2 linked regions of the Luteolibacter sp. Y139 genome follow. Each later gene encodes a partner of the first gene's protein in a complex. Links are inferred from orthologs where the notes say so. Each region holds a gene or a part of one and is shown in the gene's direction. Other genes may lie near its edges.

Region 1 (15,067 bases):
GACCCCTTCCACTTCTCGCGCGTCTTCAAATCCGTCCACCGCGTCCCCCCCTCCCGCTTCCGCGACGCCATGCACGACAAGCTCCCGCGCTGATCCACTTTCATGTCTCCCGCCGAAGAACTCGTCCAACTGTCCCGCGAACTCGGTCGCGAGGACCGCCACCTCGCCATCCTCGGCGAAGGCAATACCTCCCACGACCTCGGCGACGGCACCTTTCTCGTCAAAGCCTCCGGCACCTCCCTCGGCACGCTTTCCACCGATGGACTCTCGCGCGTCTCCCACGAGAAAGTCGACGCCCTCCTCTCCCGCGAAGACATCACCGAGCAGGAAATCGAAGACGGCCTCGTCGCCTGCCTCGCCGACCCGGCTCACAAGAAACCCTCGGTCGAAACCTTCCTCCACTCGCTCTGCCTCCGCGAACCCGGCGTGAAATGGACCGGCCACACCCACACCACCTCGGTGCTGGGCATCCTCGCCAGCAAGCACGGAGCACAACCCTTCCTCCGCCACGTCTGCCCGGACGCCATCGTCGTCTGCGGCCGCCACGTCCTGACCATCCCCTACATCAATCCCGGCCTCGACCTCGCCCGCGCTGTCCGCGATGGCCTCGCCAGATTCCGCGCCGAACACGGCAGGCCGCCAAAGGTCATCCTCATGGAAAACCACGGCCCCGTCGCCCTCGGCTCCAGCAGCAAGGAAGTCCTGAACATCATGCTGATGCTCGACAAATGGGCCCGCGTCCTCCTCGGCACCTTCGCCGCCGGCGGCCCGAATTTCCTCCCCGAAGAAGAAGCCGCGAAAATCGACAGCCGCCTCGACGAGGCCTACCGGCGGAAGATGATCGAGGCAAAGGCCTGACCTCAGCCTGCCGGCTACTTCTGCCCCGTGGTCTTCTTGACCGCGTCGACGCATTTGCCGATCGCCGCCAGCGACTCCTCATCGGCGTTCGGTCCACAAGTGAGAGTCACGACGAGTCCCTGCGCTTCCTTGATCTTCTGACCCGGAGGAAACGCGGGGAAGCGGACAGTGCGCACCGTCAGCTCCCCCTTCTTCTCGGTCTTATCCTCGAAGGCCGGAATCTCGGTCGCATCGCGAACCGCCACGTCGAGCTCGATCAAGTCGTCCGAGGCCGGGCAATCGGGTGCCGCCCGTTCGTGAGTGCCCGCTCCGCGAAGCACGAAGCCCCGGTTGGTATTCCGGAGCACGGCACCCAAGTTGTTCTCCATCACCGGAACGTAGCATTCCTTGAAGAGCGCCACCGGACTGTCTAAGGGATTCTTCGCATCGTCTTTTGCCCCGGCGGGCAAAAGACAGGAAGCGATGATGAGAGGGAGGAAAAAACCGGGTTTCATCGGCGACGATACGCCGCACTTATCGGGACTTCCTCACCGGACGGCCGGTTGCATCAATGATCGTCGGCGTAACCGCCAGCACCATCCGCGATCCATCCGCTCGCGTTTTGGTCGCAATTCTCGTCCCGCCATCCGGGGTCTGCCCCACCGCAACAATAGCGACAGGCTTGCCGTCTCGAATCGTCTGATCGAACTCAGCCTTCACCTGAACGCCCAAACCTAACAAATAGGCCTGGAAGCGGAGCCTCTTTCCAAAATCCTGAACTGTCGAAGGGTCATCGAACCTCGTGTCACCTTCCCATTGCGGAACATATTCCTGAACTCCCGGGATCTGGCGCAACTGAGCGAGATCATGGTCGGACGCAATGCCATTCGCCGGGACCGTCCACGATTGGCCGGCAGGGATCTCGAAAGTCCGATAGCTCAAGTGATACTGCAGGGGAATTTGCTGCACCATCGAATCCACCATGCCTGACGTCATGACCCGGTCGGATGGACTGCGGGTTTCCACATGAAAGCGCGATCCCACGACGGTCAGCCGCGTGGACGGGTCGAGCGAAACGCCCCGCTTCTCAAAGGCACCGCGGGCACCCCATTTCCGGTCGTAGCCGCCCCCGGCGACCCGGCTAAGAAAATCAGGCGGGACCGAGAGCGTCTCCTGCATGAGTCGGTTGTTATCGCGGGAAACCTTTGGCACCTGGAATTGGTAAACATTGCCACGCCTCTTCCAATCCAACCCCGAGGTCGCCGCGATCTCGCGGACCGCATGCTCAAAATTGTCACCCGCGCGGAAATTCAGCGGCCGCTCGTATCCCGCCGGCACTTCATACGTCAGGTCGAGCGGCACCTCGCCCGCCTTCCGGCAGCTGGATCGATACTCGCGGTCCAACTTTTCCAGCGCCGCTTTCGTCCCCAAACCCTGCACATACACGGTCTTTTCGAGGTAAAACTCATCGAGCTGCTCCGCCCGGTGGATCTTCCGGCCATCCTCCGCCACGGCACGATTTCCGGAAACCGACGTCGCGCACGAGGTGATCGCGCCAATCGAAATCGCCACCAGCAAGGCCTTGGACATGAATGCAGGACTCTTCTTCATCTTCCCACCATCTGGAAGCGCCTATCTCCGGTCAATCAAGTTCCCCGGCATTCCCAAGCCCCATGGCCAGCACTTCCACCCGCGGGAGATGATCAAGGCGAAGGCCTGGTCGTGCGCTATCGACTCCGCTTCACCGGCCGAAGCGTCGCATCGACGGCCGTCGGTGTAACCGCCACCACCACCCGCGAACCATCCGGCCGGGTCTGGCTTGCGATTCGTGTCACTCCATCCGGAGTTTGACCCTCGACGACGACCGGCCGACTGCCCGGCGCCGCTTGGTCGAACACAGCTTTCCCCTGAACACCCAAGCCGAGAAAGCCGAACTGAACGGAAAGCTTTCCTCCCTCGATATACCCTTGGGACGGCTTGTTTGACCTGAGATCGAATGGCTGGGCGATCTCTTTGACGCCCCGAATCCGGCGTAGCTTGGCCAAGTCTTCACCTGAAATAATGCCGTTTTCAGGTCCATCCCACGATCTACCGGCCGGGATCTCGAAGGTCTGCGTCTCCAGGCGGATTTCCAGAGGATAACCCTTTTTGACAATTTCAACTGTCCCGAAAATGGCAGCCGCATCACCTCGATCCCGCGTTTCCAACCCAAGCCATGAGTCTTTCATCGTCAAGCGGGTGGATTTGTCAAAGGACACACCCCGCCTCTCGAATGCCACACTTACCGGCAGTCGCGTGTCCTGAGGCTCGTCACTGATTCGATGCACGAAATCAGGCGGCACCTGATACTTCTGCCGCACAAGCCCGTCTCCACCCCGCGGAGCTTGGAAGTGGTAGGTGTTGCCACGCCGCGCCACCTCAAGCTTCGAGGTCGCTGCGATCTCCGCGACGCCTTGCTCAAAGCTCTCGGTCACCGTGAAATTCAGCGGTTGGTGGTATCCCGCCGGCACCTCGTAGGCCAGGCCCAGCGGCACCTCGCCCGCTTTCCGGCAGGTTTCCCGATAGGCTCGGTCCAGTTTCTGGAGCGCCGCCTTCGTCCCCAGCCCATCCAGCTTCACCGGCTCCTTGAGGTAAAAGTCATTGAGCTGCTCCGGCCGGTGAATCGCCCGGCCATCGGCCGCCACCGCCCGATCTCGGGAAACCGAAGTCGTGCACGACGCCATCGCGCCGATCGAGACGGCAGCCAGCAAGGCCTTGGGCAAGAATGCGGGACTCTTCTTCATCATTAATAGAATCCGAAGCCGTCGCCATCCGGTCAACCCGGATTCCCGCCATGAAAGCCCCGTCCTAGCGGGCTTCCGGGGCATGGTGAAAAGAGTGTCAATCCAACCCTTTACAACCCCGGCTGACCCTGCGAAACACCGCGAAATTTACCCCCCACGCGCCTAACCTCGTCCCGCCATGCCCAAAGATACCTCGATCCGCAAAATTCTCGTCATCGGCTCCGGTCCCATCGTCATCGGCCAAGGCTGCGAATTCGACTATTCCGGGGTCCAGGCCTGCAAGGCGCTGCGTGAGGAAGGCTACGAGGTGGTGCTGGTGAACTCCAATCCGGCCACGATCATGACCGATCCGGAGTTCGCCCACCGGACCTACATCGAGCCGATCACGCCGGAAGTGGTGGAAAAGATCATCATCCGCGAGAAGCCGGATGCCCTGCTCCCAACCCTCGGCGGCCAGACGGCGCTGAATACCTCGATGTCCCTTCACAAGGCCGGCGTGCTGGAAAAGCACAACGTCCGGATGATCGGCGCGAAGCCGGAAGCGATCGACAAGGGCGAGGACCGCCAGCTTTTCAAGGAGGCCATGATCCGGATCGGCCTCGATATGCCTCGCTCCGGCATCGCCCACACGATGGAGGAAGCCAGGAAAGTGGCCGAGGAGATCGGAACCTTCCCGCTCATCATCCGTCCCGCCTTCACCCTCGGCGGCCAAGGCGGCGGCATCGCCTACAACCGCGAGGAATACGAGGAAATCATCTTCCGCGGCCTCGACCTGTCCCCCGTTTCCGAAGTCCTCATCGATGAATCCCTTCTCGGCTGGAAGGAATTCGAAATGGAGGTCATGCGCGACAAGGCCGACAACTGCGTGGTCATCTGCTCGATCGAGAACATCGACCCTATGGGCGTCCACACCGGTGACTCGATCACCGTCGCGCCCATCCAGACGCTGACCGACCGCGAGTATCAGATCATGCGCGATGCCTCTTTCGCGGTCATCCGCGAGATCGGCGTGGAAACCGGCGGATCTAACATCCAGTTCGCCATCGACCCGAAGACCGGCCGCATGATCGTGATCGAGATGAACCCGCGCGTGTCGCGCTCGTCCGCTCTCGCCTCGAAGGCCACCGGCTTCCCGATCGCCAAGATCGCCGCCAAGCTCGCCGTCGGCTACACGCTCGGCGAACTGCCAAACGACATCACCCGCGAGACCCCGGCCTCCTTTGAGCCGACCATCGACTACGTGGTCACCAAGGTCCCGCGCTTCACCTTCGAGAAGTTCCCGACCGCCAATCAGGTCCTGACCACTTCCATGAAGTCGGTCGGCGAGGCCATGTCGATCGGCCGCACCTTCAAGGAGTCGATGCAGAAGGCGCTCCGCTCGCTCGAGACCGGCCGCTGGGGCTTCGGCTTCGACAAGAAGGATGTCCACGGCGCCACCCGCGAGGAGATCGAAACCAAGCTCGCCGTGCCGAATGCCGAGCGCATCTTCTGGCTGCAGACCGCTTTCCTCAACGGCTGGACCATCGATGAGGTCTTCGAAACGACCGCCATCGACCCATGGTTCCTCCATCACCTCAAGGAGATCGCCGACGAGGGCAAGAACCTCGCCACGCTCGACCTGAAGGATGCCAAGCGTCTCGGCTTCTCCGACCGCCAGATCGCCATGGCCCGCGCGCATTCGCCAGCCATCCATGACGCCTCCATCCACGGCGAAAAGGATCAGCCCGCCGGAGCGCCACCGCGCGCCGAGCCCGAGGGTGCCGTGGTCGACATCCCGACCGAGGACACCGTCCGCGCCGAACGCAAGGCCCGCGGCATCATCCCGACCTATCGCCTCGTTGATACCTGCGCCGCGGAGTTCGAGGCCTACACGCCTTACTTCTACTCCACCTATGGCGACGAAAACGAAGCCCGCGACAGCGACAAGAAGAAGATCATCATCCTCGGTGGCGGCCCGAACCGCATCGGCCAAGGCATCGAGTTCGACTACTGCTGCGTCCACGCCGCCTTCGCCCTGAAGGAACTCGGCTACGAGACCATCATGGTGAACTCGAACCCCGAGACCGTCTCCACCGACTACGACACCTCGGACAAGCTGTTCTTCGAGCCGCTCACGCTCGAGGACGTGCTCAATATCTGCGACCAGGAAAAACCGGACGGCGTGATCGTCCAGTTCGGTGGCCAGACGCCGCTCAACCTCGCCGCCGATCTCAAGCGCCACGGCGTGCCGATCATCGGCACCTCGCCGGAAAGCATCGAGCTCGCCGAAGACCGCAAGCACTTCTCCGCGCTGCTCGACAAGATCGGCCTCAAGCAAGCCGAAGCCGGCACCGCCGTTTCGGAAGATGAAGCCGCCGCCATCGCCAAGCGCATCGGCTACCCGGTCCTCGTCCGCCCGTCCTTCGTCCTCGGCGGTCGCGCCATGATGATCGTCTATGAGGAAAACGAGCTGCGCAGGTACATGCGCGAAGCCGTCGATGTCTCGCCGGACCGCCCGGTGCTCGTCGACCGCTTCCTCGAAGCCGCCACCGAAGTGGACGTCGACTGCATTTCCGATGGTACGATGTCCGTCGTAGGTGCGATCATGGAGCACATCGAGCAGGCCGGCATTCACTCCGGCGACTCTGCTTGCTGTATCCCCGCTCACTCGCTCTCCGACGAGATCAAGTCCGAGATCACCCGCGCCGCGAAGGAACTCGCCCGCGAGTTGAACGTGAAGGGCCTGATGAACATCCAGTTCGCCGTGAAGGACGAGCAACTCTACGTCATCGAGGTCAACCCGCGTGCTTCCCGCACCGTACCCTTCGTCAGCAAGGCCACCGGCGTCCCACTCGCGAAGTATGCCGCACAGATCATGGTCGGCAAGACCCTCACCGAGCTCGGCTTCACCGAGACCGTCATCCCGACTCACTTCTCCGTGAAGGAAGCCGTCTTCCCGTGGAACCGCTTCCCCGGCATCGACATCGTCCTCGGCCCCGAGATGCGCTCGACCGGTGAGGTCATGGGCATCGACGCCGACTGGGGCATGGCCTACGCCAAGGCCCAGACCAGCTCCTTCAACCCGCTCCCGACCAAGGGCAATGTCTTCCTCTCCATCTCCGACCGCGACAAGCCGGCCGCGATGGAAGTCGCCCGCGAACTCGTCGCCCTCGGCTTCGAGATCTACGCCACCGGCGGCACCTGCGATCGCCTGCAAGCCGAGAGCATCCCCTGCCATCGCCTCTACAAGCTCAGCGAAGGCCGCCGCCCGCACATCATCGACATGATGAAGAACCGCGACATCCACTTCATCATCAACACCCCCAGCGGACACTCCGCCCGCGAGGACGAAGTGAAGATCCGCAGCGGCGCCGTCGCGAACAAGATCTCCTACTGCACCAACATGGCCGCCGCCCGCGCGTCCGTGAAAGCGATCCGTTCGCTGAAGGAACAGGAGATGACGGTGAAGAGCATCCAAGAGTATCATTGATACCCTCCCACTTCCTCACATTCTCAAATGTCCCAACGGGACATCTCATAGAAGCCCGGCACTACGTGCCGGGCTTTTGATTTACGGATCTTACTTCTTATCCAAATTCGCCTTCATCTCCTCATCCGTCGGCGTCTTGCTCGGCACTCCCTTCTCCGGTACCTCCACCTTCGCAATCCAAGCGATCGCATTGAGCACGATCCCCCGGTGATCATCATTCTGCCAGTTCTTGTGAAAGTGCCCGCCGGAAAACCCAAAGGCACGCACCTTCCCACCCTTCGCCTCGTGCTCGAACGCCCACATTACATGCTGCGGCTCCTTGCGCTCTAACACGGCCTTGCGCACCTCCGGATTGCCCGAATGAAACCCATCCGGCCGCGACAAGGTCTCCGGCCCAGGCAAGTCACTGAGGATCGGCGTCACCTCATCCATCTTCTCACGGAAGCGCATGTGGTAGTACCACTCGTCGCGAATCTTGAAGTCACCGATCCCGCGGCTGATCTCATGTTTCGCTGGCTTGAAGGACGCATCCCACTCCGGATTCACCGACCAGCCACCTTCGAAATACCCACCGATCAAATCAAGGAAGGCATTCCCCGGCTCCCCCTTCGGGATCTCCACGGCGTAGTGAATGCAACCAATCCCCGTGCCCGCATCCGCAATCTGCCGGAGCTTCGGCAAATGCTTGATCGCCGGATGACCGTCACCGCCATCCGCATAAAACACCACCGCCGCAGCCCCATCGAAGACCGACTCGTCCTTCGGCCAGCCATCAGTCACCACCACCGCCTCCACCGGCAGCCCGCTCTTGTTCAAGTCCTCGGCCAATAGCATGCACCCGGCGCGATGCTCGTGCTCACCCGGCCCATGGCTCGGAACTCCCGCCACGAAGACGATTTTCTTTTTCACCACAGCCTCAGCCTTTGCAGGCTCAGCCAGGCTCGGGGTCACAAATGCAAGGGTAGCCGCGGCCACGCAGCCGAGGGCGACAAACAAGAAACGCGAGTTTTTCAGCATCGGAGTTCACCATACACGGCGAACTCCCGACGCATTTCAAGGTCTCACTCCGTCGGCAACCCAGCCTCTTTCCAAGCCGCGAACCCGCCCTCGAGAATCGCCACGTCATAACCCTTCGCGGCCACCTTCTCCGCCACCGCACGCGCGTCCGGGCACCCGGCATCCGTGCAATAAATCACCACCGGCTTCCCCGCCGCCTTCGCCGCCCGCATCTCGGTCTCGCTCTGGGAAAGACGTTTGTCGAACTCATGCCGCGGCCATGAGATCGACCCGGGAATCTCTCCGAAACCCGCGACGAATCCCGGCCGCGCATCGTAGATGAGGACCGTACCCGCCTGCTGCCGAGGAAAGAAGGTCGCCATGCTCATCACCGTCAGCTTGCCGGCCTTCACGGCAGGTGTCGCGGGCTTGGCGGGAGCCGCCGACGGCTTCGCGGCAACCGGCGGCACCGCCGTCACGGGTGCCGGTGCTTTGTCCTGACAAGCAGCGATAAGGACGACGCCAACGGCGACGAGCGATTTCATGGCGGGATTCCAGCGCGTCTTCCCGTCCCCCGCAAAGGCGGATTCTCCATGGTGGCAGAAATGCCCGCATTTTCCCGAATGGTCGGCGGCACCGGTTCTGCTACGTTCCGCCGCTACCGTGCGAAAAACCCTCCCCTTGCTGCTCGCCCTGACGATCCCGGCTGCCGCCGTGGAGATCCGCGTCGCGACCTACAACATCGGCGCGCACTTCACCGCCGAAGGCTTCCCCGACTACAGCCTCGGCGACCCCGGCACCGCCGATCACGACAACGTCCGCGACGTGCTCGACCGCATCGATGCCGACGTGGTCGCCCTCCAGGAAATCGCCTCCGCGGACGTCTCCGGCGCCCCGGACGACCTCGACGCCTTGGCTGCCAGTCTGGGCTACCCCTACATCTACACCGCGCCCACCGCCTCCGCCCCGCCGCTGACCGGACCGATCGATACCACCCTGCGGGTCGTCTTCCTCTCTCGCTTTCCATTCATCACCACCAGCGCCGTGCGCTCGCCGGAAGGTGCGAGGGAACTCACTCGCTTGGACCCCGTCGTGAAAGTCGATGTCCCCGGCACCACTCGCGACCTGCTCCTCATTTCCGCCCACTTGAAATCCGGCACCGCCGCCGCGGACAAGTTCCGCCGCGCCGTCGAATTCAAGCGACTGGCCGGCCACCTCGGGGCCCTCGGCCTGACCAACGACGACAACTACATCATCATGGGCGACTTCAACCTGTCGTCGTCCAACGCCACCTACAATGCCTTCCCGGCCGACATGCCGGCCAGCTACGACTTGGGCGACGACATTCCCTTCCCCCTCACCTACTCGACCAATCCGCTCTCCTATTTCACCACCCCTTCGGTGACGAAGCTCGACCTGCGCCAGGTCAACGGCTCCACAGCCACCTTTCAAAGCGGATCGGCCATCGACCTCATTATGGTCTCACCCGCCATCGCCGGCAGGCCGGTGGACAGTGAGGTCTACAACTCGACCCTCGACACTTCTAACAGCGTCGGCTTGCCGAAGGCAGGCTCTCCCCTGGCAGCAGGCGCCAGCGCCGCAGCATCCGATCACTACGCAGTCTTTGCCGATCTGGAGTTGGACTCCGATTCTCCCAATCTCGATCTCACACTCTCGCCTTCCACGCTTAATGAAGGCCAACCAGACGGCGCCGCCACGCTCACCGTCACCCTGCCTGCCACCCGGGCAAGCGCAGTGACCGTCGCGCTTTCCTCGGATGACCCCGGCGCCACGCCCGTCTCACCCACCATCATCATCCCGGCAGGCAGCCTCAGCGGAAGCACTGGCGTTCACGCTCCCCGGAACTTCATCACCGATCCACAGCGCAGCATCACGTTCACAGCTACCGCCTCCGCCTACGATCCGGATAGCGCCGTGCTCCAACTCAACGACGTGGATGGCCCCTACATCATCGCCTCCGCAGGCCAGCCGGTCACCGAGAAATTCACCACCTTCGACGGCACCCACGATCCCGCCCCGTGGACTACCTCCGGTGGTCTCACCTGGCGCGGCAGCGACAGCGGCACCTCCATCACAAGCGGACTGCGCTCCTACGGCAGCGGCACGGATGGATCCCTCGGCATCTTGCCGAATGGCACCGGCACCGGCACCGGCACCACCGCCACCGCTACCTTCGTCAATCAATCCGGCGCACCACTCACCGGCCTGCAAATCGGCTTCGATGTCGAGCAATGGCGAGCCGCCCTCAATGGCGCAGCGGACAGCCTGAGCGCATCCGTATTCTTCGACGGGCAAACCTTCCCGCTACCCGGCCTTTCCCACGTCGCCAGCCAATCCCAGCCAACCGGCCCGATCACCGGAGGGCTGACGACCGCGAAGTCCGCAAGTCTCTCGGGACTTTCAATTCCAGCAGATGCTTCTTTCGAGTTGCGAGTCGCCTTCACACCGGGGGCAGGCAGCGGCGCCCTGCCTTCGGATGTCTTCGTGAACGAGTTCCACTACGACAACGCGAGCACCGATACCGGCGAGTTCGTCGAAATCGCCGTGGGACCCGGTTACTCGGGTGCACTCTCGGGCATCTCGCTCGTGCTCTACAATGGCACCGGCGGTGTCACCTACGCCACCCATACTCTCGATACCTTCACCCTCGGCACGACGACCGCGTCAGGCCATCGGCTCTTCTCAAAGCTCATCTCCGGCATTCAGAATGATATCGATGGAATGGCCGTCGTTGCAGGCGGAACGGTTCAGGAATTCATTTCCTACGAAGGATCATTCGCTGCCACCAACGGCCCCGCCAGCGGCATGACTTCCACCAATATCGGTGTGAGCCAGGTCGGCACCGAAACTGCCGGACAATCCGCGCTCGGCCGCACCGGCACCGGCGGAAACAGGGCCGACTTCACTTGGCAGAAGTTCACCGGCGTCGCCCACTCCCCCGGCCAACCGAACCAAGGACAAAGCTTCGTTCTGCCCACGCTTCCCTCCCAAGGCCTCGCCATCGACAACCTCAGCGTCACCGGTATCTCCGACGGCGACTTCGATGGCGACGGCATCGCCAACAGCCTCGATCCCGACGACGACAATGATGGCCAGTCCGACGCCGACGAACTCGCCTTCGGCACGAACCCCTTCAATGCCTCCTCGATCTTCCGCCCCATCCTCTCTCACTCGGGCGGACTCACCCTGAGCTTTCCGGGAGCCAATGGCATCACCTACACGGTGGAGAAGAGCACCAACCTCACCGCCTGGAGCACGCTCTCCACTCATCCCGGTGCCGGACAAACCATTGCCGTGACCCTGCCCACGGCGGATCCGGCGATGTTCTTCCGCGTGAAAGTCGGACCATAAGGTCACGCCAAAAGGTCGCTCACCACTTTCCCATGCACGTCCGTCAGCCGGAAATCCCGGCCCGAGTAGTGGTAGGTAAGCTTCTCGTGATCGAATCCTAACAGCTGGAGCATCGTCGCATGCAAGTCATGGACGTGCACTGGCTTCTCAACCGCCTTGTAGCCGAAGTCGTCAGTCGCACCATAAACGTGGCCGCCCTTCACCCCACCACCGGCCATCCACACGGTGAAGCCATAGTGATTGTGATCGCGCCCCTTCATCACGCCTTTGTTAGACCCAGCTTGCGGCAGCTCGACCGCCGGCGTGCGGCCAAACTCGCCGCCCCACAGGACCAGCGTCTCATCCAGCAAGCCGCGCATCTTCAAATCCGCAAGCAAGGCACCGATCCCCTGATCACACTCCTTCGCCAAGCGGCGGTGATCCTCAATGTCGTCGTGACTATCCCACGGCTGGCCATCGCCATGCCATAGCTGGATAAACCGCACCCCGCGCTCGACCAACCGCCGCGCCATCAGGCACTGCCTGGCAAAGGAGCCCGGCCCATACATGTCGCGCACATGCTGCGGCTCCTTCGTCACATCAAAGGCATCCGTCGCCTCACTCTGCATCCGATACGCCAGCTCGAAGCTCCGGATCCTCGCCTCAAGCTGCGGATCATGACCACGCGAATCAAGATGGCGCTCGTTGATCTTCCTCAGGAAATCGATCTGCCGCGCCTGCCGGCTGTCGCGTGCCGAGGGATTTCGCAGGTTCTCGATCATCCGGTTCACATCTTCGATCGAGCTGTCGAGGTAGGTGCCTTGGAAATTCCCCGGCAAGAATGCGGAGCGCCAGTTCTCCGCGCGCTTGATCGGCATCCCACCCGGACACAGCGCCACGTAGGACGGCAGGTTCTCGTTCTCACTGCCGAGACCATAGCTGATCCACGAACCCATCGAAGGCCGCGACAAGCGCCCGTCACCGCAATTCATCAGCATCAACGACGGCTCGTGATTCGGCACATCCGCCGTCATCGACCTCACCACGCACAAGTCATCCGCATGCTGCGCGGTGTGCTCGAACAGCTCACTGACCTCCAGTCCGCTCTCCCCATACTTCTTGAACGAAAACGGCGAACGCAGTGCCGCACCCGTCGGCCGCTCGGTCTTCAAGCCATCGAGTGGCATCGACTTGCCATGAAACTCCTGCAACTTCGGCTTCGGGTCGAAGGTGTCCACCTGCGACGGACCGCCGTTCATGAAAAGATGGATCACCCGCTTCGCCTTCGGCGCGAAATGGGGTGCTGGCGCGGCACCCGCTTCCATCAAACCTCCCAGCGCCATCGCACCGAAGCCCATCCCGCACCGCTGCAAGAATTCGCGGCGATCGAGAACGACATCGGAAGCGGTGATGCGGTGATGGGACATGATCTCAGTCGACAAAGTGAAACTCGTTCGATGCCCAGAGCATCTGCACCAGGTCCGCCCATGGATTCGCCGGCTGCGCACCGGGTGCAGGGTCATTGGACTTCGGAAACTGCTTGGCGAAATTCCCGACCTCCATCACTGGCTGCGACTCGCTTTCCCGGCCTTCAATGACGAACGTCCAGTTCACGCTCCCGCAGGCATCTCCATCCGGAGCACGAAGTACGAAATCAATCGTATCTCCCGGTTTCACGTCGATCCAGGTGCCTGCGACATCGACAGAAGCTTCCGGCGAAATCTTCGCCTCGGCGAGCGGCTTGCCCTTGCCATCGATGCGCCACGCCAGGGTGTCCCCACCCTTCTGATTGCGCTTGAGGTGCGCGGTCATCTTCACCTGCCCGGACCCTGTGGCCCGCCAGCGCAGAACCATCGCGTGATGCGCCCCGGCATGGCCGCCATCGGCCCCTACATTGAGCCAGCGGATCGGCGCAGTCGAAACATCCGGACCTGTCTTCCAAACATCGTTCGCAAACATCGGGAAAGTGCTCAGATCATCCGTCGGTGCACCGGTGTCCGGCGCATGGCGGACTTCCCAATAGCCACCGAGCTTAGGTGCGTAGTCCGCTGGATTCGCACTCTCGACCCATTCCTGCGCGGCGCGAATCTCGTCCTCCGCCGGCACCCGCTGGAACAATCTCTGATAGATCCACAGCACCTTCGCCCGGTCATCAGGCTGAGCCTTGAACGCAGCGTCATTCGCCACCCGCTCCGCCTGCCGGATCACCATCCGCCCATTGAGGAAATACAGCGCCTGCTGCGGCACCGACGTTTCCACCCGCTTCGGGCTGTGATGATCCGGGTGCGGCAAGTCGAACGACACAAAGGTGCCGGGCAAGGCATAGCGATCCACGAACGCGTAGATGCTCCGCCGCGCATCCGACGAAGACTTGTCGAGATTCACCGAGCGCCCACCGGTGCGACTCGTGTCGAGCGCCCCGCTCGTGGCCAGCACATGATCCCGCATCGTCTCGAAGTCGAGACGCCGGCGATTCCACTTCCAGAACTTCGTGTTCGCCTCGTCGATCTTGTCATTCTCGCGCGAACCTTCAGCCGAAAGCCTGAAGGCCTTCGACGTCAGCAACAGCCGGTCCAGCTCCTTCAGCGATTGTCCCTTCTCCTGAAAACTCACCGCCAGCGTATCGAGCAGCTCTAACAACTCCGGCCGTGGCGTCTGCATCCCGAAATCACCCGGCTCCGCCAGCGGCGCACCGAAATGCCACGCCCACACGCGATTCACGATCACCCGCGCCGTCAGCGGATTCGCTGGATCCGTAATCTTCTCCGCCAGCGAAAGCCGCGGGCTCTCACCTTCCGAATACGGGCCACCACCCAGGAACGACAGCCACTGGCGGTCAAAGGTCGCGCCACGATTCGCCGGATTCCCACGCTCGAAAATCACCGCCTGCCCCCACTGCTTCTTGTCGCCCAGGCTCATCGCACGCGGCGGCGAACCGGGATGATCCGCCATCAGCTTGCTCATCGCGCCAACGCGGGCACGGCGCTGATTGCCATCCTCCACGTCCATGAATTCCGAAATACGATCCACGCCGTACTTCAGCGGACAGCCATCCTTCGAGGAAAGCTGCGCGAGTTCACTCCCCTCACCCGCAGCGAGCCATTCACCCGCAAGCGCCTCACAGAGCACCTTGCGCGCATTGTCATCCGCCGCCGCATCCATCTCCCCGAGCCAGCGCTTCACACGCTCACCACCGGCATTCTCGCCAAGAAAATCCTTCCACCGCATCAAGGCATTGGGACGAAGCCGGCCGCGTTTGAAGCCCTCGCTCGTGGCCTTGCCATGATTCCAATCCTCCTTCCGCGCCCGCCACGCGAGTTCGAGGTAATTCGGCAGAGCCTCCTTCGAGCGCACGTGGTTGACGAGTTCTTGCCGCACGGCCAGATCCTTCTCCTCCAACTTCGCCGCCTCCGCCTGATAGGCTTGAAACTCAGCCTCGTTGTCCGCCTTCCCAATCACCGGCTTGTTATCCGGTTCGTCGGTATTGTCGAAAATCGAGTAGAGCGAGTAGTAATCTCGCATCGTGATCGGATCAAACTTGTGATCGTGGCAACGCGCGCACGAAACAGTGCTGGAAAGAAAGCCGCGGCTTACCACATCCACCCGGTCATCGATCGTCTCCACCGGCCCG
Region 2 (14,137 bases), on another replicon or contig:
GGCCGCCGCCTTCAAATACTCCGGCTCCAACTGATGGTTGATCTCGATCGGATGCGCGGATTCGGTGAACGCCCGCGTGATCGCCGCGATCTTCGGCACCAGCGCCTTCATCGCCTGAAGTGTTTCATCATAGGGAATCGTCTTCGAGGGAAACGACCAAACATTGCCCATCGGCATCGACCCGAAGCCCTTGGTCACCTTGCCCGAGGGCGAAACAACTTCCACCGTCACATTCAGCAAGGTCACCCGGTCCACCGCAGTGCCACCGAACTTGTAAGGCATGCGGTATTTGAATTCCTCAAAGGCAAACTCCACCTGCCCCACCCGGACACCCACCGGCAGCTTGACCACGATGCCCGGCACCTGCGCCGACGCGATCCCTGTCGCACAGAGGGCCGACGACTTCAGAAAGGTACGACGAGAGGAGACCATGCTCCTTTCTCAACCGCTAACTACCCGGACGGCGAGCGCATTCCACGCCTCAACGCCCCAATCGACACGCTGCCGCCTGCTCATTGCCGCCCAAGGTGACTACCAGCGCCTCGTTCGCGTCACCGCGGCGAAGCCTCTCCACCGCAGCCACCAGCTGATGTCCCGCCGAAGCCCCGAAGCAATCGCCAAGCACCGGCTTCACCGAAAATCGCGGACCAGCCCACGCCCTGAATGCCTCATTCTCCGGCGCGTCGAAACTCGCTACGCCACTGCGGCTATCTGCCAACAAGGTGCGACCGTCATCACTCGCTTCAGCCGCGAAGGCGGCTTCCTTCAACGCCGCCACACGGTCCACGCCGCCGCCTAACAAAACCGGATCCGGAATCGAAAGCAGCTGCGGACCTTCGCCTCCCATTTCCAAATACAGCGCGGCTGCACCTTCGGACGGAATCGCATTGCCCGAGTAAAGACGCAGGCCTTCCGAACTCAGCCAATCGATCTCCTCAGGGGCAACGACCAGCACCCCATCGCAATCCCCACGCAGCAACCACTCCGTCGCGATCTCCAGCGCCGTATAAACCTCCGCACCATCACCGAGGATCGTGTCGTTCGGCGAGGTCGAATTGAAGAGCGCCGAAAGGTGACTGGAGGGCGCGTTGAAAACCGTCTCCGGGAAAAGGATCGGACTCGCCACCGAAGGATCCGCCAGCACCTCGCCGAAGAAGCGGTTCGAGTAATTCACGCAGCCATTGAACAGCGCACAAACCACTCCCAGCCGGATCTCACCCGAAGCCGCCTTTGCCACACGCTCCGCACCCAGCGCCTCCATTGCCGCCGCAGCCGCGAATTTCGAAACCGGACTCACCCGCCGCAACCGCGGACTCTTCGGCAAGGTCGACGGCGCCGCCGGCACCCGCAGCACAGGCGTGCTCACCGGCTCGCCCTGCTTCCGCTCGCGAACCAGCTCGGAAAGCTCCGGCCGTGCACCAGAATCCAGCGCCTCCATCATCGCAGGCACGCCCCAACCCGCCGAACTCACAGCGCCAGTGCCGGTGATGCGAATCACGACAGCACCTCCTTTTGGAAGATCAGCGTGGCATTCGCACCGCCGAAGCCGAAGGAATTCGTGAGCACGGTATTCACCACCGCCTCCCGCGGTTGTTGAACAAGGTCGAATTCCACCACCGGATCAATCTCGCGGACATTCAAGCTGGCAGGCAAAAACTGGTCACGCAGCGCAAGCAGGCAAATCACCGACTCCACCGAACCAGCACCGCCTAACAAGTGACCGATCGCCGACTTGGTCGACGAGACCTTGATCTTGGAAACCGCATCCCCCGCCCAGCGCGAGATCGCACGCGCCTCAGCCACATCATTGAGCGGCGTGCCGGTGCCGTGGGAATTGATGTAATCAATCTGCTCCGGCTCCAGCCCCGCGGCACGCGTCGCCTTCTCCATCGTCGTCAGCGCCGCATCGCCTTCAGGATGCGGCTGCGTGAGATGGTGAATGTCGGTCGCCGCGGCATACGAAAGCACCCGTGCAAAAATGTTAGCCCGCCGTGCCTTCGCCGCTTCCAGCGACTCGACCACGACGAAGCCCGCGCCTTCACCAAGCGCCAAACCATCTCGCGCCGCATCAAAAGGCCGCGGGATACCACTCGGCGAAAGCGCCTGCAGCGAATCGAAACCCGCGAAAACCAGCTGGCACAGCGCATCATACCCACCCGCCAGCACCCGCTCCGCCTTGCCCTCGGAAACCATCTGAAACGCATGCCCGATCGCATTCGCCCCCGATGCACACGCATTCGAGACAATGCGCAGCGGCCCGCGAACTCCGAGCGCGCGCATCATCTCCATCATCTGGAACTGCGGCTGATAGGTCTCCACCCGCGTGAGCTGCCCCCGCTTCGATTTCCCCTCGATCGCCTGAAGATAGTACCGCTCGCCCACCGGCATCGCCGCAGCGGACGTGCCGATCACCACCGGCATCTCGCCGCCCGACAAACCGGCCGCATCCAATGCCTCACGAGCCGCAAGCCAAGCCATCCGGCTCCCGCGATCCATCCGCTGCCACGCCTTCCGCGAAACACCGGGCGCACTGTTAGGCAGGTCGACCTGCCCGGCCGTGCCCACCCGTTGCCGCGAGACATCAAACAGATCCACCGGGCGGAATGCAGTCCGCCCCGCGCGAAAGCCTGCCGAGTTCTCCGCCAGATCCGCGCCCATCGGCGTCAAGATCCCGGCACCGGTGATGGCGACGGGACGCAGTGCGGAAACTGGGGGTTGATCGGCTCGGAATGCCACCGGCGGCAGCTAGGCAAGAGCGCCGCCGGTTGTCAAACCCCGCGGGCCCTTCCTTAGCCCGCGCTCGGTGCCAGCTCTCCGGAAACTTCTTCCTCATCAATCTCCTCGTGAGCCTGATGTTTCCCCGCAATAATCGAGTAGAAAGCCGGCACCACGAACAGCGTGAAAAGGGTCCCCACGATCATCCCGGTCACCAGCACGATCCCGATGCTGTTCCGCGATTCCGCACCCGCACCGGTCACGAAGATCAGCGGAGCATGCCCGAAGACCGTCGCCGCCGTCGTCATCAGAACCGGCCGCAAACGGGTCTGCGCAGCCTCCTTCAGCGCCGCGACCTTCTCCAATCCCTTCGCCTGAAGCTCATTCGCGAACTCCACGATCAAGATCCCGTTCTTCGCAATCAGACCCACCAGGGTGATGAGACCCACCTGCGAGTAGATGTTGATCGTCGTGAAGCCCATGAACGTGAACGCCAGCGCTCCGGAAATCGCGAGCGGCACCGAACCGAGCAGGATGATCAACGGATCACGGAAGCTGTGGAATTGCGCCGCCAGCACCAGATAGATCAGCACCACCGCAAAGCCGAGCGTCACCACCAGCGCCGACCCTTCCTTTCGGATCTGCCGGGACTCGCCGCCGTAATCCAGCGTGACACCCGGAGCGATCGCCTTCCGCGCCGCGCCCTCAAGCACACTAAGACCGGCCTCCTTGGTGATCCCGGGCTTCACACCGCCGAAGATCTTCACCGCATTCCGCTGCTGGAAGCGGTTCAAGGTTCGCGGCGAAGTAGTGGCCTCGACACTCGTGAAAGTCGAAACCGGAACCAGCCCGCCATCCGGAGTCTTGATCTTGAGATCAAGCAACGGACCCACCGCCGCACGGTCGCTGTCACCGAGCTGAGGGATCACCTTGTAGCTGCGGTCGAAGTAGTTGAAGCGATTCACATAGGCACCGCCAAGCAAGGTGCCCAGTTCCTGCCCCACACCGGCAAGGTCGAGCCCAAGGTCAGCCAGGCGCTCGCGATCAATCATCACTTTCGCCTCGGGCCGATCGATCTTCAGGTCGGTATCGACGTAGAGGAATTTCCCGCTCTGGAAACCAGCCCCTATGATCTGCTGGGCGACCGGAAGCAACTCCTGAACAGGTCCATCCGTCTGAAGAACCATCTCCACATCATACTGCCCCGGTGTCGGCAGCGAGGGATCCAAACGCGGGAACACCCGCAATCCAGGCACCTGCGAAACCGCACCAAAGACCTGCCCGTAGATTTCTTCCGAAGTCCGGTCACGCTCGTCCCACGGCTTCATCGCCATCCCGCCAAATCCACCCCAACCCGCCGTGAGCGACCACATGAAGCGGGTCTCCGGGAACGCGGTGATCTTCTTCACAAGCTCCTGCGAATCACGATTCGCAGCCTCGATGGTCGAGTCCGGCGACGTGTCCAGGAAAAGGCTGATGTGGCTCTGGTCTTCCACCGGAGCCAATTCGCTCTCCGACATCTTGTAGAACGGCCACGCCGCAAGCATGATGACGACAGCCAGGCCAAGGATCACCCAGCGAATGCTCAAAGCGCCATCCAGCGCCACCGAGTAGGCCGCCTTCACGCGATCGAAGGCACGATTGACCAGACGCGTGAGGAATCCTTCCTGCCCCGTCTTGTGAATGAAGCGCGAGCTCATCACCGGCGAAAGCGTCAGCGCCACGAAACCCGAAACGATCACCGCCGCCGCCAGCGTGATGGCAAATTCAAGGAACAGCGACCCGGTAAGCCCGCCCTGGAAACCGATGGGAGCATAGACCGTCGCCAGCGTGATCGTCATCGCGATGATCGGCCCCTTGAGCTCCCGCGCTCCCAGTAAGGCTGCCTGAATGCGCGATTTCCCTTCCCGCACGTGGCGCTCGATGTTTTCCACCACCACAATCGCGTCGTCCACCACCAGACCGACGGAAAGCACCACCGCGAGAATGGTCAGCAGGTTCAGGCTGAAACCACAGGCCAGCATGATCGCCGCCGTGCCGATCAATGAAATCGGCATGGCAATCAAGGGCACCAGCGCGGTGCGGATAGAACCCATGAAAACGAACACCGCGAGACCCACGATCAGGATCGTCTCGCCCAGCGTCTTGCTGATCTCCTTCAGCGCCTCGCGCATGAACATCGTCCCGTCATAGGCGAGGTTCATTTCGATGTCCTCCGGCAGCGTCGGACGGATAACGTTCATTTCCTCTTCAAGCGCTTTGGCGACATCGATCTCGTTCGATCCCACCAATGGCCAAATCCCCAGATACACACCCTCCTTTTCACTGTGCTTCGCGATCAGGTCGGGCTCTTCCGAACCGAGCTCCACCTTCGCGACATCCGTCAGGCGAACGATCGCGCCGTCGCGCTCGACCACGATCAGCTTCTCGAAATCATCCGTGGACCGCAGGTCCGTATTCGCGAGCAGGTTGACCTCCACGAGGTTGCCCTTGGTCCGTCCCACCGCAGCCAAATAGTTGTTCCGCCGCAGCGCGGAGTGAACATCGCCCGGCGTCAGATTCAGCGCGGCCAAACGGTCGGGATCGATCCAGATCCGCATCGCGATTTGCCGTCCACCTTCGATCGTCACCCGCTGGATCCCCGGCAGCGTCGCAAACTGCGGCTGAAGCGAGCGCGACAACCAGTCGGTCACCGCTGAGACACTCCGCTTATTGGACGTGAAGCTCAGATAAAAGGTCGCGTAGGGCCGGTCCGCGCGCTGGATCTCCACCATCGGCGGCTCCGCATCCGGCGGCAGCTCCGCACGGACCTGCTGGAGCCGGGCGCTGATCTCGGCCAGCGCCGCGGTGGTGTTGTGGTTCAGCTTGAGATGCACGGTCACCGTGCTGACGCCGGCACGACTGCTGGACTCCACATGATCGACACCGCCGATCTGCGACGCGACACGCTCGATCGGCGTCGTCAGGAAGCCGCGGACCGTCTCGGCACTCGCCCCGTAGTAAAGCGTGGTGATGAGCACCGACGAGCTTTCCAGCTTCGGGAACTGCTGCACCGGCAGCGAGCCGATCGCACGCCAACCCACGAGAACGATCACGAGGTTGACCACGATGGCGAGCACCGGGTGTTTGATGAAAATATCGGTGAAGGAGCGACGCATGGCCCGGGTGGGGAAAGAGCTTTAGTGAGCCTGTGGCGGGGCTTGGCCGGCATCGGCGACGAGCACGCCATCGCGAAGCTTGAAGGAGCCGGAAGCGGCAACGGGCTCGCCCGCGGTTAGACCGCTCTCGACAATGACTTCGTCACCCAGCACCGCACCGCCTTTCACCATCCGTATGGCGGCGCGCGGCTTGCCGTCTTTGCCTGGAACCACCACAAAAACATGATCACCTTCAGGCCCGCGGCGCATCGCACTCACGGGGATGGCGACCACCTTGCGCGGCCCACCCACGGGCACGTTCACCTGCACCGAAGCGCCAGGCGACGGCAGCAGCTTGGCGTCCGCAACCTTCGCGCGGATGTTCGCATTGCGGGTGGCGCGATCGATTCGGGAATCGAGAGCGATGATGGTGGCACTCACCGGCGTATCCTTGTTTGCACCAATGACCTCGACCGTGTCGCCTTCGTGTAAAACCTCAGCCACGCTTTGAGTGACGGTGAAATCGACATGCGCGGCCTCGTCCACGCCCTGTAGCGTCGTAAGCACCGTGCCCTCCTCCAGGTATTGGCCTGGGTGCAGATCCGACAAGCCGATGCGGACCCGGAAGGGCGCGTGGATCACCTTGCGAGCAATCATCGCCTTCGTTCGCTCCATCTGGGCCAATATCACATCGTGCTCGGCCTTGGCTTGATCCAGATCCTTCTTCGAGCTCGCGCTGCTGGAAGCCAGCGATTCCACACGGTGCAGCGTGGCATCAGCCAGCGCCGCCTGAGCCTCCTGCGCTTTCAATTCGGCCTCCTCCACCGAGACATCCATCGCGACCAGCTCGGCTCCCGCATCGACCACCTTGCCGGGTGTCAGGTCGACGCGTGCCACGGTCCCGGCGAGCTCGTTCTTCAAGGTCACCGACCGCAGCGCGAGCACGGTGCCGACAGCCGTGGTCGTCCGGCGATGCTCAATCTCCCGAGCTGGCTTAACAATCACCGCCTCCATCGGCTCCGGCATCATTGCCGCCTCGTCAGCCGCTTTCTTCTGGTCCGCTTTTTTCCAAGCAGCCAAGCCGATGCCCGTCCCCGCCACGATGGCGATGAGCACCAGCGATCCAATCCATTGCGATGCCTTCATGGTTCCTGATGAGTCGTCGTTTCAGATCCTGTTTTCTTGGAAGATTCGATGGACTGGGCGAGCGCCCGCTCCAGCACCCCTCGCATCCGGTCGAGGTCCTCCTGGCTCACCGGCCGCAACCGCAGCACCCAATAAAGCCATAGTCCGTCGATCGCCGTCGCCAGGGTCTCGGCGACCCCATCCGGCAATCCATCCGCCTGCAAATAACCGTAAAGCTCCTGATAAGCCTCCTGCATCGGCGCCACCAAACCCGGATTCTGCGCCAACGCGGCAAACACGGAAGAATAGCTGCGCCGAAGCTCCTCCGTCCACGACTGGGCGTCCGTAAAACACCCTTGTAAAAGCCCCCGCACCATCCGCCCCGGCCCGGGCGAGGCATTCTCGTAGGCCGACGTGAAATGAAGCCGCCATCCATCCGCCGCCCGCCGGACCATCCCCTCGATCAGCTGGTCCTTGTTCGTGAAATAGTGCAGCAGGCCACCCTTGCTGACCCCGGCTTCGGCCGCCACGGCATCAAAGGTCAGCCGCGAAACGCCCTCCCGTGCCGCCACCGTTTCCGCCGCGTCGAGCAGTTGGTCCCTGAGGGACGATGAAGTGAGTTTTCCCATGCCGCGCCGCAACCAAACCGTCCAGACGGTCGGAGTCAAACCGTCTGGACGGTCGGACTCGATTTTCCCTGTCATGCAAATCATTCCACCCCTTCGACGAACGAGGCGGGCCAGACGTGACAGAACCGCGTCGATTCTTGCCTGCCGCTGGGTGCGCGGAGCCTCTGGCCCGCAGAATGAGCCCTCAAAATCCGCCGTTTCCCAATGATCCGCCAAATCAACGAGCCAGGTTTCCCCGATCTCAGGAAATGGTGCTGCCGGGTTCGCTTCCGCGGGCCAAAGACTCCGCTCTCAAGCATCTTCCGCCAAGCGGCGTATCACCTCGTTCCGTTCCTCCAACAGCCGCCGCATGTATCGCTCCAGAAAGAGCACATCCGCCAAACGCCCTAGCACACCAAGCGGTGCAGTGTAGTCGAAGACATCCGTCATCCGCGTCCCACTCGGAATCTCCTCAAAGTGGTGATCGTGGACAAATCCAGCGAACGCCCCCGAAATCATCGAGTCCCGGAAGTGGACCGGCTTCGTCATCGCATCGATACGACTGGCGAGCCGCTGCCGCACGCCGAAATGGGTCGCCTCCCACGTCACCGTCTCCCCCGCCTCGATCAGCCCCGAAGTCCGCCCCGCAACCGCCTTCTCACCGTGCCTCGTCTGGCTCTCCTGATGGACATCGATGCTCCGCGCGAAATCGAACACCCTTTCGATCGGTGCGGCGATGTCAGTAACGATTTCAATCCGGGGCACACCCGGAGTTTGGAGGCAACAACCGCTCAGGCAAGCCCCACAAGGAACTTGGCACTTTTCACCCGGAAGCTCCATCCCTAGGCAGACCGAGTGCTATTCTCCCGCTGGCTGCAAACCCTCGACCAATCAAGCGACCGGATCGCTCTGATCGATGGAGCGGAGCACATTACCTTTTCAGATCTCCACAAGCGCTTAACCCGGTTGCCGAAAGCGAACGGACCTGTGATCGCGCAAGGATCCGCCGTCGATATCGCGCTCGCCGCTTTGCGTGGTTGGCGCGATGGACAGCCGGTCCTCCCGTTGGAAAAAGGAGCTGCCATCCCGGAGCTACCCGCGTCATTTCCCGAAGGCACGGCGCACTTGAAGCTAACCCCGGGCATCGAAGGAAAACCCCGCGCCGTATTCTTTTCCGCGGAACAGATCGCAGCCGACGCCGACCGCCTCGCCGCAGCGATGCACCTGCACCATGAGGTGCCGAACCTGGCCGCAGCATCGCTCACGCACTCCTACGGCTTCTCCAGCATCATCCTGCCCCTGCTGCTGCACGGCGTGCCAGTGCACGTCGTGGAAGTGCCCTTCCCGAAAATCATGGCTGATGCCATCGCGCAGCACGATGGCGTGGTGCTGCCGGGAGTCCCCTCGATGTGGAAGGCATGGCATCGCTCGGGGATCCTGCGCGAGGCCAAGATCGCGCTCGCCGTCTCAGCCGGCGCACCACTGTCGCTCGAACTGGAATGCTCGGTCTTCAACGACTGCGGCCTGAAGCTCCACAATTTCTACGGAGCCAGCGAATGTGGCGGGATCTCCTACGACACCAGCGAGACACCACGGGAAAGCGCCGCCGATCTCGGCACGCCCTTGCCCGGAGTCAGCGTGAAGGTTTGCGAGTCAGGGCGCTTCCTCATCGGGAGCACCTCGGTCGCACTCGGCTACGAGTCGAAACGCGAAAGCGAGATCCTCGGCAATGGCAGCTTTCTCACCCAGGACTTCGGACGCATTGAAGACGGACGCATGATGTTAGAAAGCAGCGGCGCGGAATCCATCAACGTCGCCGGCCGCAAGATCGGCCCGGCAAAAATCGAGGCCGCCCTCATGGCCAGCGGTCTGGTGATGAGAGCCCGCGCCTTCGGCGTCCCCAGCCACGATCCCGAGCGCGTCGAAGAAGTCACCGCCATGGTGGAACTGAAATCCGGCACGCTCGAGCAACTCCGCCAGCGCATGACCGAAGTCCTCGCCGGCTGGGAAATGCCTCGCCATTGGGAGACGGCCGCGGACGATTCCCTGTGGACGCTTTCCCGCGCCGACCTTAAAAGGCGGCACTCATGATTCCCACATGGACTCGCCGGAACTGGATCGGATTGTCCGGCTTCGCCCTGCTCGGATGCCAAGAGCGCAAGGCACCAACTGCTACGAAGCCAACGCCAATCCCGGCCACACGGAAACTTTTCGCCGGCCCATTCTCCGTCAATGTTCCCGATGACTGGGCCAAAACGGCCGTGATCAAGCAGGTGCCCATGCATCCGCTTTACACCGCGGAGGAGTGGAAGCAGACGCAAACGGACCAACAGTTCATTCTCAAGCCAAGCTATTACAACCGTCCGCTTCACTGGGCCATCCGCCTGCCAGCTGCCACGCCGAGCGGCATCCCCATCGAACCCGAGAACGCCGACGATGACTCGGAGGCAGCCCAGATCCTGATTCACAAGGCGGACGAGTGGGGATCAATCATGACGGACGGCACTGTAGGCCGGGAGAAGCCCGACAAATCACTCGGCACTCTTCGGAAGCAGATCGATGAGGCCGCCACAGGCGATGGCGATGTGAGTTCGCCCGCCTTTGTGGATGGGAGCGCTGGCTTTCCGACCTTGAAGAAGCGCCTTGAGTTTGATGGAGGTCACGGAATTCGGACCGTCACGCAATGGTTGTTCGAAAACGACCTCATGAGAAAGGGACGCCTTCACTACCTTTTTGTCGGCATGTCGGACGACAACACCTGCCAAATCATCGCCACCTTCCCGATCACATTACCCGGCTTGCCGGATGACTCACCTGACGCCGAACACTTGGGCCGAAGCTCAAGGCGCGAGGAAGATCTCTCCCAAAACTTCGAAGCCTACTGCACCGAGGCCGAAGCGTGGCTTGCCACGCACGCCGCGGAGATTACTCCGGGCTTGCAGACCTTGGACGACATGATCCGAAGCCTCGTCGTCCGCCGCTGGGAGTGAAGCCGCTCAGGAAGCGCTCTCCTGCCCGCTGAGCATGATCTTCGCCGAGGCAAGCGGCCGGTCACCCACACTGACCTCACCCGACACTTGGATCATCCCACCAAGACGCCCCTCGACCTCGGCCTTCAGCGTCAACGTTTCCCCCGGCTTGGCCACTCCCAGAATCTTCGCCCCACGCACCCCGGTCAGCAGCAGATTCTCCAAAGGCGGAATCGCCGGATCACTCTGCGCCACCACCCCGCCGAGCTGCGCAATCGCCTCGATCAGGATCACCCCGGGCATCAGCGGATTCCCCGGAAAGTGCCCGGCGAGAAAGCCCTCGTCACCCCGCACTAGGTAGCTGGCAGTCGCGGATTTCCCCGGATCGAGCGTTTCGATCGCATCGACGAAGCGGAATTCCGGCCCGTGGGGCAGCGCAGCGAGAGGATCTTGCATCGCTGCGATCCATCCCCTCCCCAGCCGCCCTGACAAGCCCCGAGAGGCTCTAACACTACGGAAATTTCCATCGACCGTGTGGATTCAAACACGTTAGACTCGCCGCGCTGTTGTCCATGCCCTCCTTGGAAAGCCAAACTCTCCCCCGGCCCGATTCCGCGGCCGCGCAAGCGCGCCGCTGGTGGCGCTGGCCATGGGAAATGGCGGCCACGCTCGGAGGCATCGCCTACTGGGGCATCTTCGGGCTGCTCTTCACCGCGATCTCGATTCCCCTGATCATCCTGCTCCCCTGCGCCACCGCGAAAAAGCTCGGCCGCAGCATGCTGCACCGGGCCTTCCGGGTTTTCGTGGCCTACCTGCGGGCCACCGATCTGGTCTACGCCGACTTGAGCTCGCTCGATGCCCTGGAGGAGGAAAAGCAGCCCGTCATCATCGCGCCGAACCACACCTCCCTGTGGGACGCCGTCTTTGTGATTTCCAAGCTCCCGCAGCCGATCTGCATCATGAAGGAGGCGATCCTGAAGAATCCCTTCCTCGGCGGCGGCGCCCGGCTGGCCGGCTACATCCCCAATGGATCCTCCTCCCGGATGGTGAAAGACGCTGCCGGGGCGCTCCAGAAGGGCGGGCAGCTCCTCCTTTTCCCCGAGGGCACCCGCACCCGCCGCGAAGCCCGCTGGATCAATCCCCTGCGCGGCGGCTGCGCCCTGATCGCCCGGAAAGCCGGCGTCGCCGTCCGCCCGGTTTTCATCCGCAGCAATACCCGCTTCCTCGAAAAAGGCTGGCCGCTCTGGCAAAAGCCGGAATTCCCCATCCGCATCAGCATTGAGCTCGGCGAACCGGTCCTGCCGGGGGAAAACGAGACCGCACACGAGTTCACCAAGCGGCTCGAGGGGATCTACGAGCAGAATCTTTCCCGCGCCCACAAGCTGCGGCGGCAGGTGGAAGCGGGCTGACGCGGAAGGAATTCCGAATTCCGCTTGTGACGCGGGTCCGCCCTCCCCTACGTTCCGCCCGCCGCGCGGGAAGCCCTCCTACCTTTTGCGGCAGTATCGCGCCCATGAAAGCCATTCTTGCCCTGGAAGACGGCCGCCTTTTCGAAGGCCGTGCCTTCGGAGCCTCCGGAACGACCACCGGGGAAATCTGCTTTAATACCTCGATGACGGGCTACCAGGAGGTCATCACCGACCCCTCCTACCGCGGTCAAATCGTCTCGATGACCTACCCGCAGATCGGAAACTACGGGATCAATCCGGAAGACGCCGAGTCGTCCGCTCCACACGTCCGCGGCTTCGTGATCGGCGAACTTTCGCCCGTCGCCTCGAACTGGCGCTCGCGGATGACCCTGCCCGACTACTTCTCGGAGCACGGTGTGCTGGGCATCGAGCACGTCGACACCCGCGCCCTGACCAAGCACCTGCGCTCCCGCGGTGCCATGCGCGCCTGCCTGACCACCCAGCTTTCCAGCGAGGAAGCCATCTCCACCGCCCGGAAGTCCCCTTCCATGGAAGGCATGGACTACGTGCAGGAAGTCTCCACCCCGAGCGATTACCTCTGGGATTCCGAGTCACGTCGCTTCACCCTGCCGAATGCCCTGACCGGCCATCTCGACACCTACTTCGAGCTGCCCCCGATCAAGCATCGCATCGTCGCCTTCGACTTCGGCATCAAGTGGAACATCCTCCGCCGCCTGCGCCAGGCCGGCTTCGAGGTGGACGTGGTGAATTCCCGCACCACCGCCGAAGCGGTCCTGGCCAAAAACCCGGACGGCATCTTCCTCTCGAACGGCCCGGGCGACCCGGCCGCCCTCGGCTACATCCACGAGGAAATCAAGAAGCTCATCGGCAAGAAGCCCGTCTTCGGCATCTGCCTCGGCAATCAGATCCTCGGCCACGTCTTCGGCGGCAAGACCTACAAGCTGAAGTTCGGCCACCGCGGTGGCAACCAGCCGGTCAAGGACCTGCGCAGCGGACGGATCTCCATCACCTCGCAGAACCACGGCTTCGCCGTCGATCCCGACTCGCTGCCGTCGAACGCGGAAGTCACTCACATCAATCTGAACGACGACACCGTCGAAGGCATCCGCCACAAGGACATGCCCGTGTTCTCCGTCCAGTATCACCCGGAAGCCGCCCCCGGCCCGCACGACGCGACCTACTTCTTCGAAGAATTCGCCTCCCTCATCGACTCCACCAAATAGCTTCTACCACTGATCACCGATCACTGATCACTGATCACTTCCGAATGAACACCATCGTCACCGGTCTCCAGTGGGGAGACGAAGGCAAAGGCAAGATCGTCGATTACCTCACCGAGTCCGCTGACGTCGTCGTCCGCGGCCAAGGCGGCAACAATGCCGGCCACACGGTCATCGCCCGTGGCACGAAGTACATCCTGCACCTGCTCCCCTCCGGCATCCTCTGGGACGGCAAGATCAACATCATCGGCAACGGCGTCGTCGTCGACCCGGTCGGCCTTGTCGCGGAAATCGAGCGCGTCGAAGGCCAGGGCGTCTCCATCACCCCGGACAAGCTCCTCATTTCCGACCGCGCACACGTCGTGCTTCCGCTGCACAAGGAACTCGATGCCGCCCGCGAAGCCGCCCTCGGCGATCGCAAGATCGGCACCACCAAGCGCGGCATCGGCCCGGCCTATGCCGACAAGATCAACCGCAACGGACTGCGCATCGCCGACCTGCTCGATGAGGCTTACTTCCGCGAAATGGTCGCGCACCGCACCGCCGACGCGAACGAGGTGCTCGCCAAGTTCGGCCTGCCCACCTTCAACGCCGAGGAACAAGCCGACGAAGTGCTCGCCGCCTTCGCCCGCCTGAAGCCACACGTGAGCAATACCATTCCGGTGCTCCACAAGGCGTGGAAGGCAGGAAAGATCATCCTCTTCGAAGGTGCCCAGGGCTCGCTGCTCGATATCGACTTCGGCACCTATCCCTTCGTCACCTCGTCGAATACCACCTCCGGCGGCTCCTGCACCGGCACCGGCCTCCCGCCGACATCGATCCAGCAGGTCATCGGCGTCTGCAAGGCCTACACAACTCGAGTCGGTTCCGGTCCCTTCCCGACCGCCGATGAAGGCTTGTCGCAGTATCTGCACGATCTTGGCCGCGAATTCG

Evidence for each region.
Region 2: the proteins of carB (region 1) and carA are in contact, whole or in part, in a solved structure (PDB 1KEE), measured with the Escherichia coli proteins. The link is inferred for Luteolibacter sp. Y139 from one-to-one orthologs.

The regions. Positions count from the first base shown.
Region 1 is NZ_JBBUKT010000003.1:37,515-52,581, forward strand. Bases 3,462-7,289 are described here. They hold carB (carbamoyl-phosphate synthase large subunit), read left to right. Parts: upstream 3,462-3,798; coding sequence 3,799-7,089; downstream 7,090-7,289. Other genes in these bases: WKV53_RS08550 (hypothetical protein), read right to left, coding at 3,462-3,623; WKV53_RS08560 (ThuA domain-containing protein), read right to left, coding at 7,180-7,289. Also shown: WKV53_RS08530 (AraC family transcriptional regulator), read left to right, coding at 1-93; WKV53_RS08535 (class II aldolase/adducin family protein), read left to right, coding at 103-858; WKV53_RS08540 (hypothetical protein), read right to left, coding at 873-1,352; WKV53_RS08545 (hypothetical protein), read right to left, coding at 1,372-2,448; more of WKV53_RS08550, read right to left, coding at 2,565-3,461; more of WKV53_RS08560, read right to left, coding at 7,290-8,106; WKV53_RS08565 (rhodanese-like domain-containing protein), read right to left, coding at 8,151-8,630; WKV53_RS08570 (endonuclease/exonuclease/phosphatase family protein), read left to right, coding at 8,749-11,457; WKV53_RS08575 (DUF1501 domain-containing protein), read right to left, coding at 11,460-12,863; WKV53_RS08580 (DUF1549 and DUF1553 domain-containing protein), read right to left, coding at 12,868-15,067. UniProt on the Escherichia coli protein: Large subunit of the glutamine-dependent carbamoyl phosphate synthetase (CPSase).
Region 2 is NZ_JBBUKT010000001.1:79,684-93,820, forward strand. What follows is about bases 11,240-14,137. They hold carA (glutamine-hydrolyzing carbamoyl-phosphate synthase small subunit), read left to right. Parts: upstream 11,240-12,067; coding sequence 12,068-13,207; downstream 13,208-14,137. Other genes in these bases: WKV53_RS00415 (lysophospholipid acyltransferase family protein), read left to right, coding at 11,240-11,963; WKV53_RS00425 (adenylosuccinate synthase), read left to right, coding at 13,252-14,137. Also shown: WKV53_RS00365 (enolase C-terminal domain-like protein), read right to left, coding at 1-432; WKV53_RS00370 (beta-ketoacyl-[acyl-carrier-protein] synthase family protein), read right to left, coding at 482-1,498; WKV53_RS00375 (beta-ketoacyl-[acyl-carrier-protein] synthase family protein), read right to left, coding at 1,495-2,736; WKV53_RS00380 (efflux RND transporter permease subunit), read right to left, coding at 2,790-5,873; WKV53_RS00385 (efflux RND transporter periplasmic adaptor subunit), read right to left, coding at 5,895-6,998; WKV53_RS00390 (TetR/AcrR family transcriptional regulator), read right to left, coding at 6,995-7,822; WKV53_RS00395 (SRPBCC family protein), read right to left, coding at 7,898-8,350; WKV53_RS00400 (AMP-binding protein), read left to right, coding at 8,441-9,676; WKV53_RS00405 (hypothetical protein), read left to right, coding at 9,865-10,575; WKV53_RS00410 (3-hydroxyacyl-ACP dehydratase FabZ family protein), read right to left, coding at 10,582-11,010; more of WKV53_RS00415, read left to right, coding at 11,127-11,239. UniProt on the Escherichia coli protein: Small subunit of the glutamine-dependent carbamoyl phosphate synthetase (CPSase).